2 regions of the Ectothiorhodospira shaposhnikovii genome follow, and region 1 is predicted to be linked to the other one. Evidence: predicted binding sites of a transcription regulator. Region 1 holds the regulator's gene; the other holds the start of a gene.

Evidence for each region. Region 1 encodes sigma-54, which starts transcription at its own class of promoters, with help from an activator protein. Its sites were predicted from a motif close to TGGCANGNTNCNTGCTT; they were not measured.
Region 2: nifE (nitrogenase iron-molybdenum cofactor biosynthesis protein NifE) is a predicted target of sigma-54. The motif match lies at 5,780-5,796, and genes of this name have one in related genera.

The regions. Positions count from the first base shown of each region.
Region 1 is NZ_CP178333.1:656,877-664,744, reverse strand. It holds gene lptA (lipopolysaccharide transport periplasmic protein LptA) at 1-378, shown strand, start outside; gene lptB (LPS export ABC transporter ATP-binding protein) at 375-1,100, shown strand; gene ACLF6L_RS02915 (RNA polymerase factor sigma-54) at 1,267-2,784, shown strand; gene hpf (ribosome hibernation-promoting factor, HPF/YfiA family) at 2,839-3,162, shown strand; gene ACLF6L_RS02905 (PTS sugar transporter subunit IIA) at 3,170-3,643, shown strand; gene hprK (HPr(Ser) kinase/phosphatase) at 3,640-4,587, shown strand; gene rapZ (RNase adapter RapZ) at 4,584-5,444, shown strand; gene ACLF6L_RS02890 (PTS sugar transporter subunit IIA) at 5,465-5,860, shown strand; gene ACLF6L_RS02885 (HPr family phosphocarrier protein) at 5,861-6,130, shown strand; gene ACLF6L_RS02880 (DUF484 family protein) at 6,144-7,274, opposite strand; gene ACLF6L_RS02875 (hypothetical protein) at 7,547-7,756, shown strand; gene thiC (phosphomethylpyrimidine synthase ThiC) at 7,772-7,868, opposite strand, start outside.
Region 2 is NZ_CP178333.1:1,151,288-1,159,155, reverse strand. It holds gene nifS (cysteine desulfurase NifS) at 1-863, opposite strand, end outside; gene nifU (Fe-S cluster assembly protein NifU) at 866-1,549, opposite strand; gene fdxB (ferredoxin III, nif-specific) at 1,577-1,867, opposite strand; gene ACLF6L_RS05275 (NifX-associated nitrogen fixation protein) at 1,949-2,407, opposite strand; gene ACLF6L_RS05270 (NifB/NifX family molybdenum-iron cluster-binding protein) at 2,442-2,885, opposite strand; gene nifN (nitrogenase iron-molybdenum cofactor biosynthesis protein NifN) at 2,896-4,326, opposite strand; gene nifE (nitrogenase iron-molybdenum cofactor biosynthesis protein NifE) at 4,328-5,740, opposite strand; gene nifX (nitrogen fixation protein NifX) at 5,974-6,693, opposite strand; gene nifT (putative nitrogen fixation protein NifT) at 6,747-6,959, opposite strand; gene nifK (nitrogenase molybdenum-iron protein subunit beta) at 7,034-7,868, opposite strand, start outside.

The DNA.
Region 1 (7,868 bases):
AGCACCTACCGGGGCAGCGTACGCATCACCCAGGGCGCCACGGAAATCAGCGGCGATACGGTCACCGTCCATACCCCGGGCCGGGTGCTGGAACGCATGACCGCAGAAGGTCAACCGGCCACCCTGCGCACTCAGGACCCGCAGGGGCGGGAAGTCCGGGCCGAAGCCGCGCGGATGGAGTTCCTCCCCAACGAGCAACGCATGGAACTGAGCGGCAATGCCCGCGTGCGACAGGGCACGGACGAGTTCCGGGGCAGCCGCATCACCTATGACCTGCGCACGGCCACGCTGGAGGCCCGCACCGGGGACACCGGCCGCGTCGAGGCCATCTTCACGCCCAGGGAACAGCCCCCCGCCCCTGTCGAGGGGACGCCATGAGTCGTCTGCAGACCCACGACCTGGTCAAGCAGTACCGCGCCCGCAAGCCGGTGGACGGTGTATCACTGCAGGTGAACAGCGGTGAGGTCGTGGGCCTGCTGGGTCCCAACGGCGCCGGCAAGACCACCTGTTTTTACATGATCGTCGGCCTCATCCCCTGCGACGGTGGGCGCATCGAACTGGACGGCAGGGACATCACCCCCCTGCCCATGCATGCCCGCGCCCAGTTGGGCATCGGCTATCTGCCCCAGGAGGCCTCGGTCTTTCGCAAGTTGTCGGTGGAAGACAACCTGCTTGCCGTGCTGGAAACACGCCGCGACCTCAGCCGCGGCCAGCGCCATGAGCACATGGAATCCCTACTGGAAGAGTTTCAGATCATGCATATCCGCGAGAGCCTGGGCATCAGCCTCTCGGGGGGTGAGCGGCGGCGGGTGGAAATCGCCCGCGCCCTGGCCACCGAACCGGCCTTCATCCTGCTTGATGAGCCCTTTGCCGGGGTAGACCCCATCTCCGTGATCGAAATTCAGCGCATCATCACCCATCTGGTCTCCCGGAATATCGGGGTACTGATCACCGATCACAACGTCCGTGAAACCCTGGGCATCTGCAATCGCGCCTATATCCTGAGCGACGGACACCTGATCAGCGAGGGGCCGCCGGAAGTGGTGCTGGCAGACCCCCAGGTCAGGCGGGTCTACCTGGGCGATCATTTCCGACTATGAAAGTAAAGTTTTTGAGCCAACGCATGGTTTCCCCACACTGGGTCACATTTTTCGTGCCAGGACGTATAATCCGGATGACAGACCCGGCACGTGGCGGCAAGGCACCGTCGATACTGCCCGGACCCTTCAACTCCTGCCTGACGATTCCGGTGGCACGCCACATCCTATGCTGAAACCTTCTGTCCAGCTCCGTCTCGGCCAGAGCCTTACCATGACACCGCAGCTGCAGCAGGCCATCCGGCTGCTGCAGCTGTCCACATTGGAGCTTCAGGCCCAGATCCAGGAAACGCTGGAGACCAACCCGATGCTGGAAGCCCTGGAAGGCGCGGATGCCGACCTGGATACCGGCATGGATGAAAACACCCAACATGAAGGCATGACCTCCGGCGCCGACAACGCCGACAAGGATGCGGGGAGCCGAGAATTCGACGAGCCCGCCGAACGGGACAACACCAGCGAACCCTCGGAAACCATTCCCGAGGAGCTGCCCGTGGACAGCAACTGGGAAGACCTCTACGACATGCCGACCGCCGGCGGCGGCCAGATGGACAACGACGGTCGCGACCTGTTCGAGAACCAGAGTGCACCCGGCGAAGACCTGCGTGACCACCTTCTCTGGCAGATTCACCTGTCGCCCCTGAGCGAGCGGGACCAGGTCATCGCCATGACCATCATCGATGCCATCAACGATGACGGCTATCTGGCCGAACCCATCGAGCAGATCCACGCCGGCCTGGCCCAGGACCAGGAGATGGAACTGGAGCTGGACGAGGTGGAAGCCGTGCTGCGCATGGTCCAGCACCTGGATCCCGTGGGCGTGGGTGCACGGGATCTTGCCGAGTGCCTGCTGCTGCAACTGGAGCAGTTCGCGCCGGAGACGCCCTGGCTGGCCGAGGCCAGGACCCTGGTGCGTGATCACCTGGAAGCCCTGGGCACCCGCGACTTCAAGGGTGTCCAGCGCCGACTGGGTCTGGCCGACGGCGAATTGCAGGCGGTGATCGCCCTGATCCAGAGCCTGAACCCACGCCCGGGCACCCTGATCAGCTCCAGCGCACCGGAATACATCATTCCCGACGTCTTCGTGCGCAAGCGCGAGGGATGCTGGCAGGTGGAACTGAATCCGGAAGTCGCGCCCCGGTTGCGGGTCAACCCACTTTATGCCAGCTTTGTGCGTCGGGCCGATTCCAGCCAGGACAATGTCTATCTGCGCAACAGCCTGCAGGAGGCCCGCTGGTTCATCAAAAGCCTGCAAAGCCGCAACGAGACCCTGCTGCGTGTAGGCACCGCCATCGTGGAACATCAACGCGCCTTTCTGGAACACGGCGACGAGGCCATGAAACCCCTGGTGCTGCGGGATATCGCCGAGCAACTGGAGATGCACGAATCCACCATCTCCCGCGTCACCACCCAGAAGTACATGCACACCCCAAGAGGGATTTACGAATTCAAGTATTTCTTCTCCAGCCATGTGGGGACGTCCGACGGCGGTGAGTGCTCCGCCACGGCCATCCGTGCCATGATTCGCAAACTGATTGCCGAAGAACCCCAGGGCAAGCCCCTGAGTGACAGCAAGATTGCCCAGATCCTGGTGGATCGGGGCATCCAGGTAGCGAGGCGCACCGTTGCCAAGTATCGCGAGGCCATGGCGATCCCGCCATCCAACGAACGCAAGCGCCTCGTCTGAATCCATAACCAGGCCTCAGCTTCACTTTCACATTCCAAACCAAGGAGTCATCTCATGCAGATCAACCTCACCGGTCACCACGTGGACCTGACCGACGCCCTGCGCGACTATGTCAATGACAAGTTCCAGCGCCTGGAGCGCCATTTCGACAACGTCATCGACGTGCACGTGGTCCTGACCGTGGAGAAACTGCAGCAGAAGGCGGAAGCCAACATGCTGGTCAGCGGCAACACCATTTTTGCCGACGCCACCCATGCCGACATGTATGCAGCCATTGATGCCCTGGTCGACAAGCTGGACCGTCAGGTGGTCAAGCACAAGGAGAAGCTCAAGGACCATCACCGCGCCGAAGGCTCCCACCGCAACCACGTCGGGTGAGATATCCATGAACATCGGTGATCTTCTCGCTCCGGAGCGCGTCTGCTGTCTGCCGGACGTCAGCAGCAAGAAACGCGCTCTGGAGATGCTGGGTGAAATGCTTTCGAGCCACCTGCCCAGGCTGACCCAGGGAGAGATCTTCGACAGCCTGCTGGCCCGGGAACGCCTGGGCAGCACCGGCCTGGGGCATGGCGTCGCCATCCCCCACGGCCGGCTGGCCGGAGCCGACGAGGCCTGTGCCGCCCTGCTCAAGCTGGGCAAGGGCGTGGACTACGACGCCCCGGACAGCGAACCGGTGGACATCCTGTTTGCCCTGGTGGTGCCGACCGAATGTACCGACGAACACCTGCAGATCCTCGCATTGCTCGCGCGCATGTTCTCCGATCCGGAGACCCTGGCCCGACTGCGTAGCGCCAAAGGACCGGAAGATCTGCTGGACCTGGTACACCACTGGGATACCGAAAGCCCAGACTCACCGTGACCACGCCCCCCCTTACCGTCCATCACGTCGTCGAGGCCATGGGAGAACGCCTGGCCCTGCGCTGGGTGGCCGGTCATCAGGGCAGGGAACGCCGGATCGCTCACCAGGCCACGCCTCACGGCAGTACCTCACTGGTCGGACACCTGAACATCATCCATCCCAACCAGATCCAGGTGCTGGGTCCGGACGAGATGCGCTATCTGTGGAACCTGCGCAAGAACTCCCAGCGGGACATCCTGGAACAGCTGGTGAACGGCACGGCGGCCCTCCTGATCGTCACCGACGGTCTGGCGGTTCAGCCGGAACTGTGCGCCCTGGCGGACAGGCAGTCCGTCCCCCTGCTCTCCACCACCCTGCACAGCCACGAAATCATCAATATCCTGCGCTATTTCTTCAGCGACAAGCTGGCGGAGACCATCACCCTGCACGGTGTCTTCATGGAAGTGCTGGGCATCGGGGTGCTGCTGACGGGGGAAAGCGCCATCGGCAAGAGCGAGCTGGCCCTGGAACTCATCAGTCGCGGACACCGTCTGATTGCTGACGATGCACCCGAATTTGCCCGCATTGCCCCGGACATCCTGCGGGGCACCTGCCCGCCGGTGCTGGAAAACTTCCTGGAGGTCAGAGGACTGGGTGTCCTGAACATTCGTGCCATGTACGGTGACAGCGCCATCAAGAGCAGCAAGTATCTGCGCCTGATCATCGACCTGAAAGACCAGGTCGACGTGACGTCCGCCGACATCGACCGCCTTCATGGGGGACGCTGCAACCGGGTGGTACTGGGGCTTCAGGTCCCCGTCATCACCCTGCCCGTGGCCTCCGGTCGCAACCTGGCGGTCATGGTAGAGGCGGCGGTGCGCAACCACCTGCTGCGTCTACGCGGCTATGTTGCCGCCGATGACCTGGCCGCCCGCCAGCGGCGTCAGATGCAGAGCGACTCATGAAACTCGTCATCGTCAGCGGACTCTCCGGGTCGGGCAAGACCGTGGCCCTGCATGCCCTGGAGGATGCCGGCTACTACTGCATCGACAATCTTCATCTGGAACTGCTGCCGGCGGTGGTCGGCCAGCTTCGACAAGCCCCCCAGGCCGGTTACAGCGAGGCGGCCGTGGGCATCGATGCCCGCAGCGGCATCGAATCACTCGATCAGTTCGGTCGCATCGTCAACGAGATCCGTGCCATGGGTGTCGAACTGCAGATCATTTTCCTCTACGCGGAATTGGAAACCCTGCTGCGCCGTTTCAGCGAAACCCGCCGCCGTCACCCTCTGGCCCGTCGGGGCATCCCCCTGATGGAGGCCATCAACCTGGAACGGGACCTGCTGGGCGTCATTGCCGACCATGCCGATCTGGCCATCGACACCACCCGCACCAATGTCCACCAGCTCAGCCAGTCCATTCGGGAGCGGGTCCGTCAGGCCAGCCTGCGAGGGCTGTCGCTGCTGATCCAGTCCTTCGGCTTCAAGTACGGTTCACCGGTAGACTCGGATTTCGTGTTCGATGTACGCTGTCTGCCTAATCCCCACTGGCAACCGGGTTTAGCCGCCTTGACCGGCAAGGATCCGGCGGTGATCCGTTTTCTGGAGAACGAATCCATGGTGGAAGCGATGTTCAACTCGTTGCGTGACTTCCTCACCACCTGGATACCCCGGTTTGAAAGCGACAATCGCAGTTATCTGACCGTTTCCATCGGCTGTACCGGGGGGCGTCATCGCTCGGTCTATCTGACCGAACGACTCTCCCGCCATTTTCGTGAGCTCAGAGGCGACGGTGTAAGCACCCGTCACCGCGAACTTTCCTGAACCAGTATCGGTATGCATCCATGTCCGTCGGACTTCTCATCATCACTCACAATCACATTGGCGAGGACCTGCTGAGCACAGCCCGATCCATGATGGGCTCCATCCCCCTGGAGACTCGCTGCCTGGCGGTGTCCCAGTCCGGTGATCCGGACATCTTGCTGGACCGCGCAATTGACCTTTACCAACGTCTGAATCAAGGGGACGGCGTGCTGGTCCTGACCGACATGTACGGCTCCACCCCCAGCAACATCGCCAACCGACTGCTGCAACAACCCAAGGTACAGGTCATCGCCGGCATCAACCTGCCCATGCTGGTCCGGGTGCTCAACTACCCGAATCTGCGCCTGCATGAATTGGTCAACAAGGCCATCAGCGGAGGCCATGACGGTATCCTGCTCTGCGAGACCCACAGTTAAATGCCCAGCCGAGAACTCACCATCATCAACCGTCTGGGCATGCATGCCCGCGCCGCGGCCAAATTCGTCAACCTGGCCAGCAGTTTCGATGCCAGCCTGGAAGTGGAAAAGGGACACAGGCGCGTCAACGGCAAGAGCATCATGGGCATCATGATGCTGGCGGCCGGCAAGGGCAGCACCGTTCGCCTGGTTGCGGAAGGCGACGACGCCGAAGCTGCCCTGAAGGCCCTGGAAGGCCTGATCAATGACAAGTTCGGTGAGCCGGAGTAGTCGGAGAGGGAACCTAAAGCCCCAGGGGCAGCAACTCCAGTGACACCGCATCCGCGGGCGGCATGCCCGCCATCACCACCCGGTTGCGGCCGTCGCTCTTGGCCCGCAACAAGGCCTCATCCGCTTCCCGCAACAGGGCCTGTGCCGCGACGGACGGATCCTGGCCGGCCAGACGCTGCGGTGTCCAGTGCGCGACACCGATGGAGACCGTCACCGACAAGCGGTGATCATCCACCTGCACAGCCCCGCCGGAGACCACCTGCCTGACCCGTTCCGCGACCGCGCGCACCTCCTGGCGATCCAGCCCCGGCAGAAGCATCACAAACTCCTCGCCGCCGTAGCGCGCCAGCAGATCGGAACCACGCAGATGCCGCCCCAACCGCTGCGCCACCGACGAGATGACCTGATCCCCGACGCCGTGACCATAGCGGTCATTGACAGCCTTGAAATGGTCGATATCCACGAACAGACAGGCCAGGCTCTGTCGCTCCCGCACCACCCGGATCATTTCCTCCTGCAGGCGCAGGTCGAAGAAACGGCGATTGCGCACCCCGGTCAGGGCATCGGTAACCCCCAGTTCCCGTAGCCGCCAGGCGGCCAAGGCATTCTCGATGCAGATGGCGATCACCGCCGCCAGACGTCTGAGCAGATAGGTATCCATTCCCTCGCCATAGCGACCGCTGCAGCGACTGCCCAGGGACAGCGCCCCCAGACGGCGTCCCGCACGCTCCACCGGCACCAGTGCCACGCTGCACAGCTCACCACGGTCGGCGAAGCGCAAAGACTCGGGACAGGCGGCATAATCCCCCAGATAAAGACCCGCCAGGGTTTGCAATGGATCGGCGGAGGACAACAGTCTCAAGGACCATTGTTCGCGGGAGCAGGGGGCCGCTTCCAGTATTCCACTGATGAGGCTATCCGGATCGTGGAGCACCAGACCCACGTGATCCAGCGCGTAATCACGGGGAAAGTCCTCCAGCAACAGGGACAGGATACCCACCAGATCATCGGTGGCCAGCAGGCGCATTTCCAGATCGGTCATCCGGTCCAGCTTGCGCTCGTTGTCACGGGCCGCCGCGATGAGCGTGGCAAGGCGCTCCTTCAGCCAAAGGTTCTCCTGCTCCAGTTTTGTCTGTTCCGCCATGCGTTGCCGTTCCCCTGTCGAGCCTGACTCCAGCCTATCCCATCCATCCTTTACGGATCATGACCTGCATGCACCGAGGGAACAACCTGATTTTGATCAGTCCGAACATACCGCCTGCCGTTTCCCCGGTCCCGGAGACTGGCAAGGTGGCGACCATTGGACTACACACAAGAAAGACATACCCGCCAGGCGACTGGATACCGGCGGCAAGTGATTCATCCAGGATGGTTTTCCGTGGCGATCCCACACCCACCACCGGGAGCACTTCACAGATGCAGATCGACCGGGCTGACCATGACGACCCGACCCTGCAGACCCAGACCTCGCTGGCCGCGGATCTGCTGGACGGGCTCATTGCCTATCGCCAGGAACTGGGCAGGTTGGGAGCAGACCTTGAAGAGATGCTGAGGGCGGCCGGCATCAGGCCGTCGTCGCCCTGGCGCAAGGCCAGGGCCTATCGATACCAGCCGCCCCCGCGCTAGACGGACACCGGAAACTCAGACCTCCCGATAGACCCGGGCACCGCTCTTGACGAACTCCCGGGCCTTCTCCCGCATTCCCTGGTCCAGTCCTTCTTCCGCCGACACCCCCTGC
Region 2 (7,868 bases), 490 kb from region 1:
TGGTCCCCCATCACCAGGGCATGGGGAATGCGTGCCGCCAGGCCCGCCTGCAGATGGTCCCGCAGGGCGCGGACTTCAGTGTTTTCATGCTCCATGTGGGTCATGGCCAGCTCGGCGGCCTTGCCCAGGGCAACGATGCCGGCGCTGTTTTCGGTGCCGGCCCGCCGTCCCCGTTCCTGATGGCCGCCCCTGAGCAAAGGCCGAAAGCGCAGGCCCCGGCGCAGGTAGAGCACGCCGATGCCCTTGGGGGCGTGGAGCTTGTGACCGGACAGGGAAAGCATGTCGATGGCGGAGGACTTCAGGTCGATGGGCAGCTTGCCCACCACCTGCACCGCGTCGGTGTGAAACATTACACCCGCTTCCCGTGCCATCCGGGCCATGGTCTCCACCGGGAACAGGGTGCCGGTCTCGTTGTTGGCCCACATCACCGTCACCAGGGCCACCTGATCCGACAGCAGGGCGGCGTAGTGGTCCAGGTCCAGTCGTCCCCTGCCATCCACCGGCAACCGATGGATGGTGTAACCCTCCTTCTCCAGCTGTTCGCACACGGTGAGGATGGCCGGGTGTTCCACCACGGTGGTGATGATCTCCCGGCGCTGGGGCTGGGCCTTCACCGCCGAGAGGATGGCGGTGGAGTCGGACTCGGTGCCGCAGGAGGTGAACACGATCTCCGAATCGTGCGCCGCCCCCAGCAGGGTCTGCACCTGGCCCCGGGCCTGCTTGATGGCGTGCCCCACCCGGTTGCCGAAGCTGTGGATGGAAGACGGGTTGCCGAACTGCTCGGTGAAGAAGGGCAGCATGGCCTCCACCACCGCAGGGTCCACCCGGGTGGTGGCGTTGTTGTCCAGATAGATGGGTTCCATGATCATTCCTCCATCGCCATGACCCGCACCGACATCCTGGGCATGATGCGAACCGTGTTGCCGCGGCGGGCCTCGGGCTGGGCGGTGACATGGTTTTCCGGGTCGAAGGCCTCGCCCCGTTCTGCCAGCACCCGCACCAGGATCTCCTCAATGCCTTCGTGGCAGGCACTGCAACCGCCGCCGGCCTTGGTGTAGAAGGTCACGTCCTGGACCGTGCGCAGGCCGTTCTCGCGGATGGTCTGCTCCACCTTGACGGCATCCACGGCAAAGCACTTGCAGACCAGGGCACCTTCTTCGTGGTCATCCTTCCAGACCTCGCCGCGATAGTTGGCAACGGCCGCTTCCAGGGCCTCCCGTCCCATGACGGAGCAGTGCATCTTCTCCGGCGGCAGGCCGTCCAGGAAGTCGGCGATGTCCTCGTTGGTCACTTCCAGGGCCTCGTCCAGGGTCATGCCCTTGATGAGTTCGGTCAGGGCGGAGCTGGAGGCGATGGCGGAACCGCAGCCGAAGGTCTGGAAACCGGCATCCAGGATCACCTGGGTCTCAGAGTCCACCTTCAGGGTGAGGCGAAGGGCATCCCCGCAGGACAGGGAACCCACCTCGCCGATGGCATTGGCCCCTTCGACCGCGCCGGCGTTGCGGGGGTTGAAGAAGTGCTCTTTGACCTTTTCGGAATAGTCCCACATGGCTTCTGTCCTCCGGGATTCTAGGGTTCAGCTCGCCAGGGCGGCGGGGGCATGGGTATGGCAGTTCTTGGGACAGACCTTGGCGCAGGCCTGGCAGCCGATGCAGTCCATGGCGTCCAGCAGGCGCATGACCATGGAGGCATCGTCATCGAAATCGTCGTCGTCATCGTCGATTTCCCGTTCCACCAGTTCAAAGCAGTTGCGGGTACAGACCTTGTAGCAGCGGCCGCAGCCGATGCAGTTTTCTTCCTTGAGTTCGGTGATGAAGGCCGGTATCCAGGGGGTCCCGCCCCGGGTGAGGCCGGTGATGTGGGTCATGGGTGTCGCCTCTTCTCTATGTATGTTTTTTGTCTCCCTTCTCCCCCAGGGGGAGAAGGGCCGGGGATGAGGGCTTGCTTGTTACATCCCCGCCACGTCCGGGTGATCGCCGACGATGTTCAGGGCCACCGACAGGAGCTTGTCCGCCTCGGTCTTCATCTTCGACAGGCTGTCGAAACCGAAGCGATGAACATCACGCAGGGTCTTGTCCACCACCAGCAGCTTGCCCACGGAAATGATCACGCGGCCAAAACCCTCCCCGTTCAGGCTGAGCATGACCGTGGCCATGCGGCCGCATTCCTTCTCGATCAGCACCGCGACGGCGTTGTAGAACGCATTCACCCGTGCCAGGGTGGCCCGGTCCATGTCGGCGACCAGGGGGATCTCCTTGCGCTTTTCCGGGGTGATGACGAATTGGGACAGCAGCGCTTCGTCGGATTGCCCATCCCGGGTTCCGAAGGTGTCCAGGGCCCGCATCTGGCGAACCATCTCCTTCATGAAATCAGTTTCCAGAATGGGATCAGCGGTGGTGTTGCTCATGGATGTCTTCCCCAAATGTCCACAGGTTGATGGATCAGGCTTCTTCTTCCCATGGCTCGGCGGCCATGGCGTCAAACCGGTCCGGGTCCGAACGTCCCTGCTGCATGGCCTTGGCCAGCCAGGGCGGCGGACAACCGTCCCGAATCACGTCCTGAAGCTCGCCCAGCAGCGGACCGATGCGGGTCCCGTGGGCCACCTTCAGGGGTTGTACCCCCAGGGCCAGGAGCTGCTTCACCGCCGAGGCGCCCGCCGCTTCGCAGTACACGGCGGCACAGCCTTGCAGGGCATCGAACTTGGCCATCAGCTTGTCCTCATGGCCGTCCCGGGCCTGCATGCCGAACTGCACGGCCTCCACCAGTGCACTGCCCTCGCTTTCCAGGCGGTAGATGGCCAGGCACTGGGCGGACCCGAAATGCTGGTCCACCCGCTTGAGGTCCGTACTGGCAAAGGCAATCAGAACCGGGGCTGGCGATGACATGACGGCGGTCTCAGTGACAGGCGGCGTAACCACCTGCAGGCGACGCTGAAGTCCCATGGCGAGGACCCTCCGGAAGGTCGGTGTCGGGGGAACGGTCGTAGATGGAGCGGTAGGGGGTCACGCCGTGGTGGGACGCCACCCGCAGGTTGGCCAGATCGAACAGGGCCTGCTGGGCACCCCCATAACCGATCCAGGTCCGCTGGAAGCCGCCCAGCCAGTCGTACTGGGGGAACCCGGCCCGCAGCAGGGGGATGCCCAGCCGCTGGGCCGAGGCCACCCCATGGGCATTGGCAATGAGCAGTTCCGCTCCCTGCTCCCGGGCCATGGCCTCCAGATCTTCCAGGTCGCCGATCTTGATGGTGCGTACTGAAAGGCGATCCAGTACCGGCGCCTTGACGGGCACGGCGGCGGCCACCACCTCGCTGCCAACTTCCCGCAGCAGGGCCGAAAACCCCGCCAGCAGGTCCGCTTCGCCGGCCACGGCAATGCGTGCCAGTCCCATCATGAAATGGGTGTCGAGCATGGCGTCCTGCAGACGGGCGCGCTGGCGGCGCAGCCGGACCGGCACCGGCCGGCCGCTGAGCCGGGACAGGGTCAGCAGCAGTTCATCCGTGGCATCCATGCCCATCAGGCCGTCAAAACGCAGATCCGGCACGCCGGTACGGGCCTTGAGCAGGTCCGCCGCCGTCGCCATGGAGGCACCCACCACCAGGGTGGCCTGGGCATTCCCCAGCGTAGCCAGTGCGGACAGGGGCGTGCCGCCGGTGGTCAGGGCGGACAGACGGGCCTCGTCCAGATGACCATCCAGGGAGGCGGACAGATCCGGCAGGACCACCGGTTCCAGGTCGAACGCCTCGATGATCTCCTTGAGATGGTCCACGTCGCCCGGGGTCAGGCTTGACCCGACCAGCACGTTGAGCTGCCGGGGCCGACTGCCGGGGACCGTCCCGGCCGCCTTCGCCTCGGGCACCAGGGTATCGATGAGGGCGGTCACCGCCAGGGCAAAGCCGGTCTCCGCCGAGCCGCAATAATCCGGGGTGTTCACCGGCACCACCGCCACCTGGGCAAACTCGGGATGCTGCATCCGGAACTCCCGCACCACCCGATGGATGTCGGCCCCTTCCGTTTCCGACAGTCCGGTGGTGACGATGCCGATCAGGGCCGGCGCGGACTTGTTGCAAATGGTGGCCAGGCCTTCCACCAGGGCCTCGTCGGCGCCCATGACCGCGCTCACCTGATCCATGGCGGTGGTCTGCAGGGGGATGGGTTCCCGGAAGTGGCGCACCAGAAACACCTTGGCAAAGGCGGTACAGCCCTGGGCGCCATGGAACATGGGCATGGTCCGATCCATGCCCAGGAACGCCAGGGCACCCCCCAGGGGCTGGCTGGCCTTGAGGGGGCTGACGGACAGGGCCTTGTTGCGCTTGAGGATTTCAGGCATGTCAGCGGACCTCCGAGGTGGCGGGCATGCCGTCGGCATCCCAGGGGGCGGGTTCGCGGACCCGGGGCCAGATGGGGCTTTCCAGGGTGATGGCCAGCTGACGGGCCAGTTCCAGCATCCCCTCGTAACCGGCGTAAGCGTGTTCCCGTTCCTGGTTGATGTCCAGGAAGGGCATGCGGGCCTTGAGGGCGGTATAGAGGTTGCGGCCGCCGGCGATGAGCATGTCGGCCCGGGTTTCTTCATAGATGCGCAGCAGGTTGGCGGGACTGCCGTCCTCGATCATGACCGCGTCCTCCCCCATCAGCTGGCGAATGCGGGCCTTGTCGGCATCCGTGGACTTGCGGGTGCCGGTGGCCACCACGGTCATGCCCAGATCCTGCAGGGCGGATACCACCGACCAGGACTTGACGCCACCGGTGTAGAGCAGCACCCGCTTGCCCCGCAGGCGGTCCCGCCAGGGTTCCAGGGCGGCATGAATGCGGGATTCTTCTCGGGCGATGAGGTCCTCGGTGCGCCGGGTCAGATCCGGATCATCGATCAGGCAGGCAAAATCCCGCAGGGCCTGGGACATGTCCTGCACGCCGTAGAAGCTGCCCTCGAACCAGGGGGTGCCGTAGCGCTCTTCCAGCTTTCTGGCCACGTTGATCATGGCCTTGGAGCAGACCAGCATGTTGGCCTGGCTGCGGTGCATGGACTGGATCTGGTGGAAGCGGGCGTCCCCGGACAGGGTGCAGAGGATGCGCAGGCCCAGCTCGTCGAACAGGGGCAGCACGTGCCAGAACTCACCGGCGATGTTGTATTCGGCGATGAGGTTGACCTGATGGACCCGGATGCCGGGGCGTGTCGCGGACGCCGGGATGGGGTCCGGCTCCCGGGTACCCACCACCTTCTTCACCATGGTCTCGCCGGCGATGCGATTGCCCAGGTTCTTGGAGCCGTAGAAACCGGCGGCATCCACGTGCACCACCGGTACCCCGAAGCGTTCCTGGGCGGCCTTGCAGACGGCATCCACGTCATCGCCGATGAGGGCGGTGACGCAGGTGTTGTAGACGAACACCGCCGGAGGTTGGTGGGCCTCCACCGCTTGGCGGATGGCGTGGAACAGGCGCTTTTCGGAGCGGCCCATGATCACGTCCTGTTCGGTAAGGTCGGTGGTCATGCCCAGACGGAACAGGTCCGGCCCGCCGGAGGAGCGGGTACCCCGGTTGTCCCAGGTGTTGCCGGCGCAGGCGATGGGGCCGTGGACGATATGGGCCACGTCGGCCACCGGCAGCAGGGCGATCTGGGCGCCGTCGAAGGCGCAGCCGCCGGCGGTGGCGCCGGGCTTGGGCCGGGTGCAGCCGCCCTTGGGCTTGTGGGTGTTGTGGGCACAGGCCGGTTCGTCCAGCAGTGCCTTGATGTCCTGTGCCTTCATGCCTTGCCTCCGCGTTTGGCGCGTTGTTGATGTGATGAAATGCAAGGAGCGGGCCAGGCTGAATAATGGCGTCAAGCCATTGTTTATTTAAGACTTTCAGGAACGGAGGGATTGTTGCGAATGTGACAATGGTGGGAGGATTGGAGCAAGGGTGTCATTGCGGAGGATGGGTCGCCCCTCATCCCCGGCCCTTCTCCCCCGGGGGGGGGGGGAGAAGGGCGTCATCAAATCTTTCAGGCTTCCACCCCGGCACGGAATTTCTCCAGCGTCGGCGGTTGGCGCCCCATGGATTTGGCCAGCCAGGGCGGGGGCGCGCCCTTGAGGACACCCTGCAACTGGGTGATGACCTCCGAGGCCACGCTGCCCCGGGGAAACTTCACCGGATGGACACCGGCGCGGATCACCTTGGCGGCGGCGGGACCACCAATGCCCTGGACATACAGCACCTGGCAGTCATTCACCATGGCGGCGCGGGCGGCGTTGCGGTCGTCGGTCAGGTCGGCGGTTTCCGTCTCGCGGATGTCCACCAGGCGGGATTCAGTGGCGGATACCTGATAGACCAGGAATCGCAGACAGGAGCCGAAATGCCCGTCCAGCTTTTCCCCGGTATTGGAGGCCATGGCGATGCGCACGGAATCCGGCATGTCACCGGGCACGTAGTCCTTGATGGCGGGCAATCCGGGCTCCACGTCCCGTTCCCCACCGAGATAGCGGACGGCCATTTCCAGGGCCTCGTCGCCGGGTCCGCCCTCCTCCCCCGATTCCGACTTGGGACGCTTGAGGGCCTGGCGCAGATCCGCCACGGTGAGCCTGGCCAGGCCGTCCTCCCGGATGGGGGCATCCACCTTCTCGATGATGGCCTCGATCAGGCGCGGTAACTGCACCCCGGGCAGGACCCGGCTCGCCAGAGCGATGCGCAGGGCGCATTCACGGTTGAGGATGTCGGGTGACATGAGGATCTCCTGATGGTGTCGGTATCTGGCGCATTCATTGGCCCGGTTCACCATCACAGGCGCTTGACGCGCAGGGTGATGGGCAGCCGGGGCGCCGCGTCCATGGGCTCCAGGTAGTAGCGGGAACCATCCGCCAGGGTCAGTTCCCCGCCCCAGCGGTCGGGGCCTTCGTGTTCCATGGAGACGATCATCTCCTCCAGATCCTTCTTGGGAACATAGAGGGTCAGGCCCCCGGCTTCGGTCTTGTTGATCATGACGCTGGGCATGATGGTGTACTCTCCGGCGAAGTGAGCCCCTCTCCCCCAGGGGGGAGAGGGGTTGGAGTGGGGGCGCGGGTGGATCAGCGAACCAGATCGTAGTTGTAGTCCGTCTCGCCCATGATGCGGGTCTCTTCGTCCAGACGCTCCAGCACCGCGTTCACCAGGGTGGTGAGGATGTACATACCGCCCTCATAGCCCAGGGTGGTCATGCGGTGCAGATGGTGGCGGTCGAAGATGGGGAAACCGATCCGCACCAGCGGTACCTCAAACTCCTTGCCCTTGGCCAGCGTGTCGCGCTGGATGAACTTGCCGTAGGAGTTGCCGATCAAAAAGTCCGGCTTGTCGGTGAACACCAGGGAACGCAGGTGCCACAGGTCCCGGTTGATGTGCACTTCGCTGCGGGCGCCGTAGGGGCTCTCGGAGAGGATCTTCTCCATCGCCTTCTTCCAGCGCTTGTTGGCATGGTGCACCAGGATGTGCCTGGGCTCGGCGCCCAGTTCCATCAGGAACTTGGCCATGCCCATGACGAAGTCCGCATCCCCGTACAGGGCGTAGGTCTTGCCGTGCAGCCAGGTGTGGGAGTCGGTGATCATGTCCACCAGACGGCCCCGTTCCTTTTCCAGGGAGGCGGGGATCGGCTGGCCGGTGATCTCCGAAACCTTCATCAGGAACTCGTCGGTCCACTCCACACCCATGGGGATGTTCAGCTTGGGCACTTCATGGTTCCAGGTGCCCTGCACGAACTTCTTGGTCTTTTCCAGTTGCCAGGGCTGCAGCAGGATGGTGTCCCGGGCGTTGGGGGCATCCTTGAGCTCTTCCTGGGTGGTGCCGCCGGCATACATGCGGTACTCACCGTCGGCCGGGGTATCCAGCACCTCTTCCGGGTCGCACAGCAGGGTGGCGTCCACGCCCATT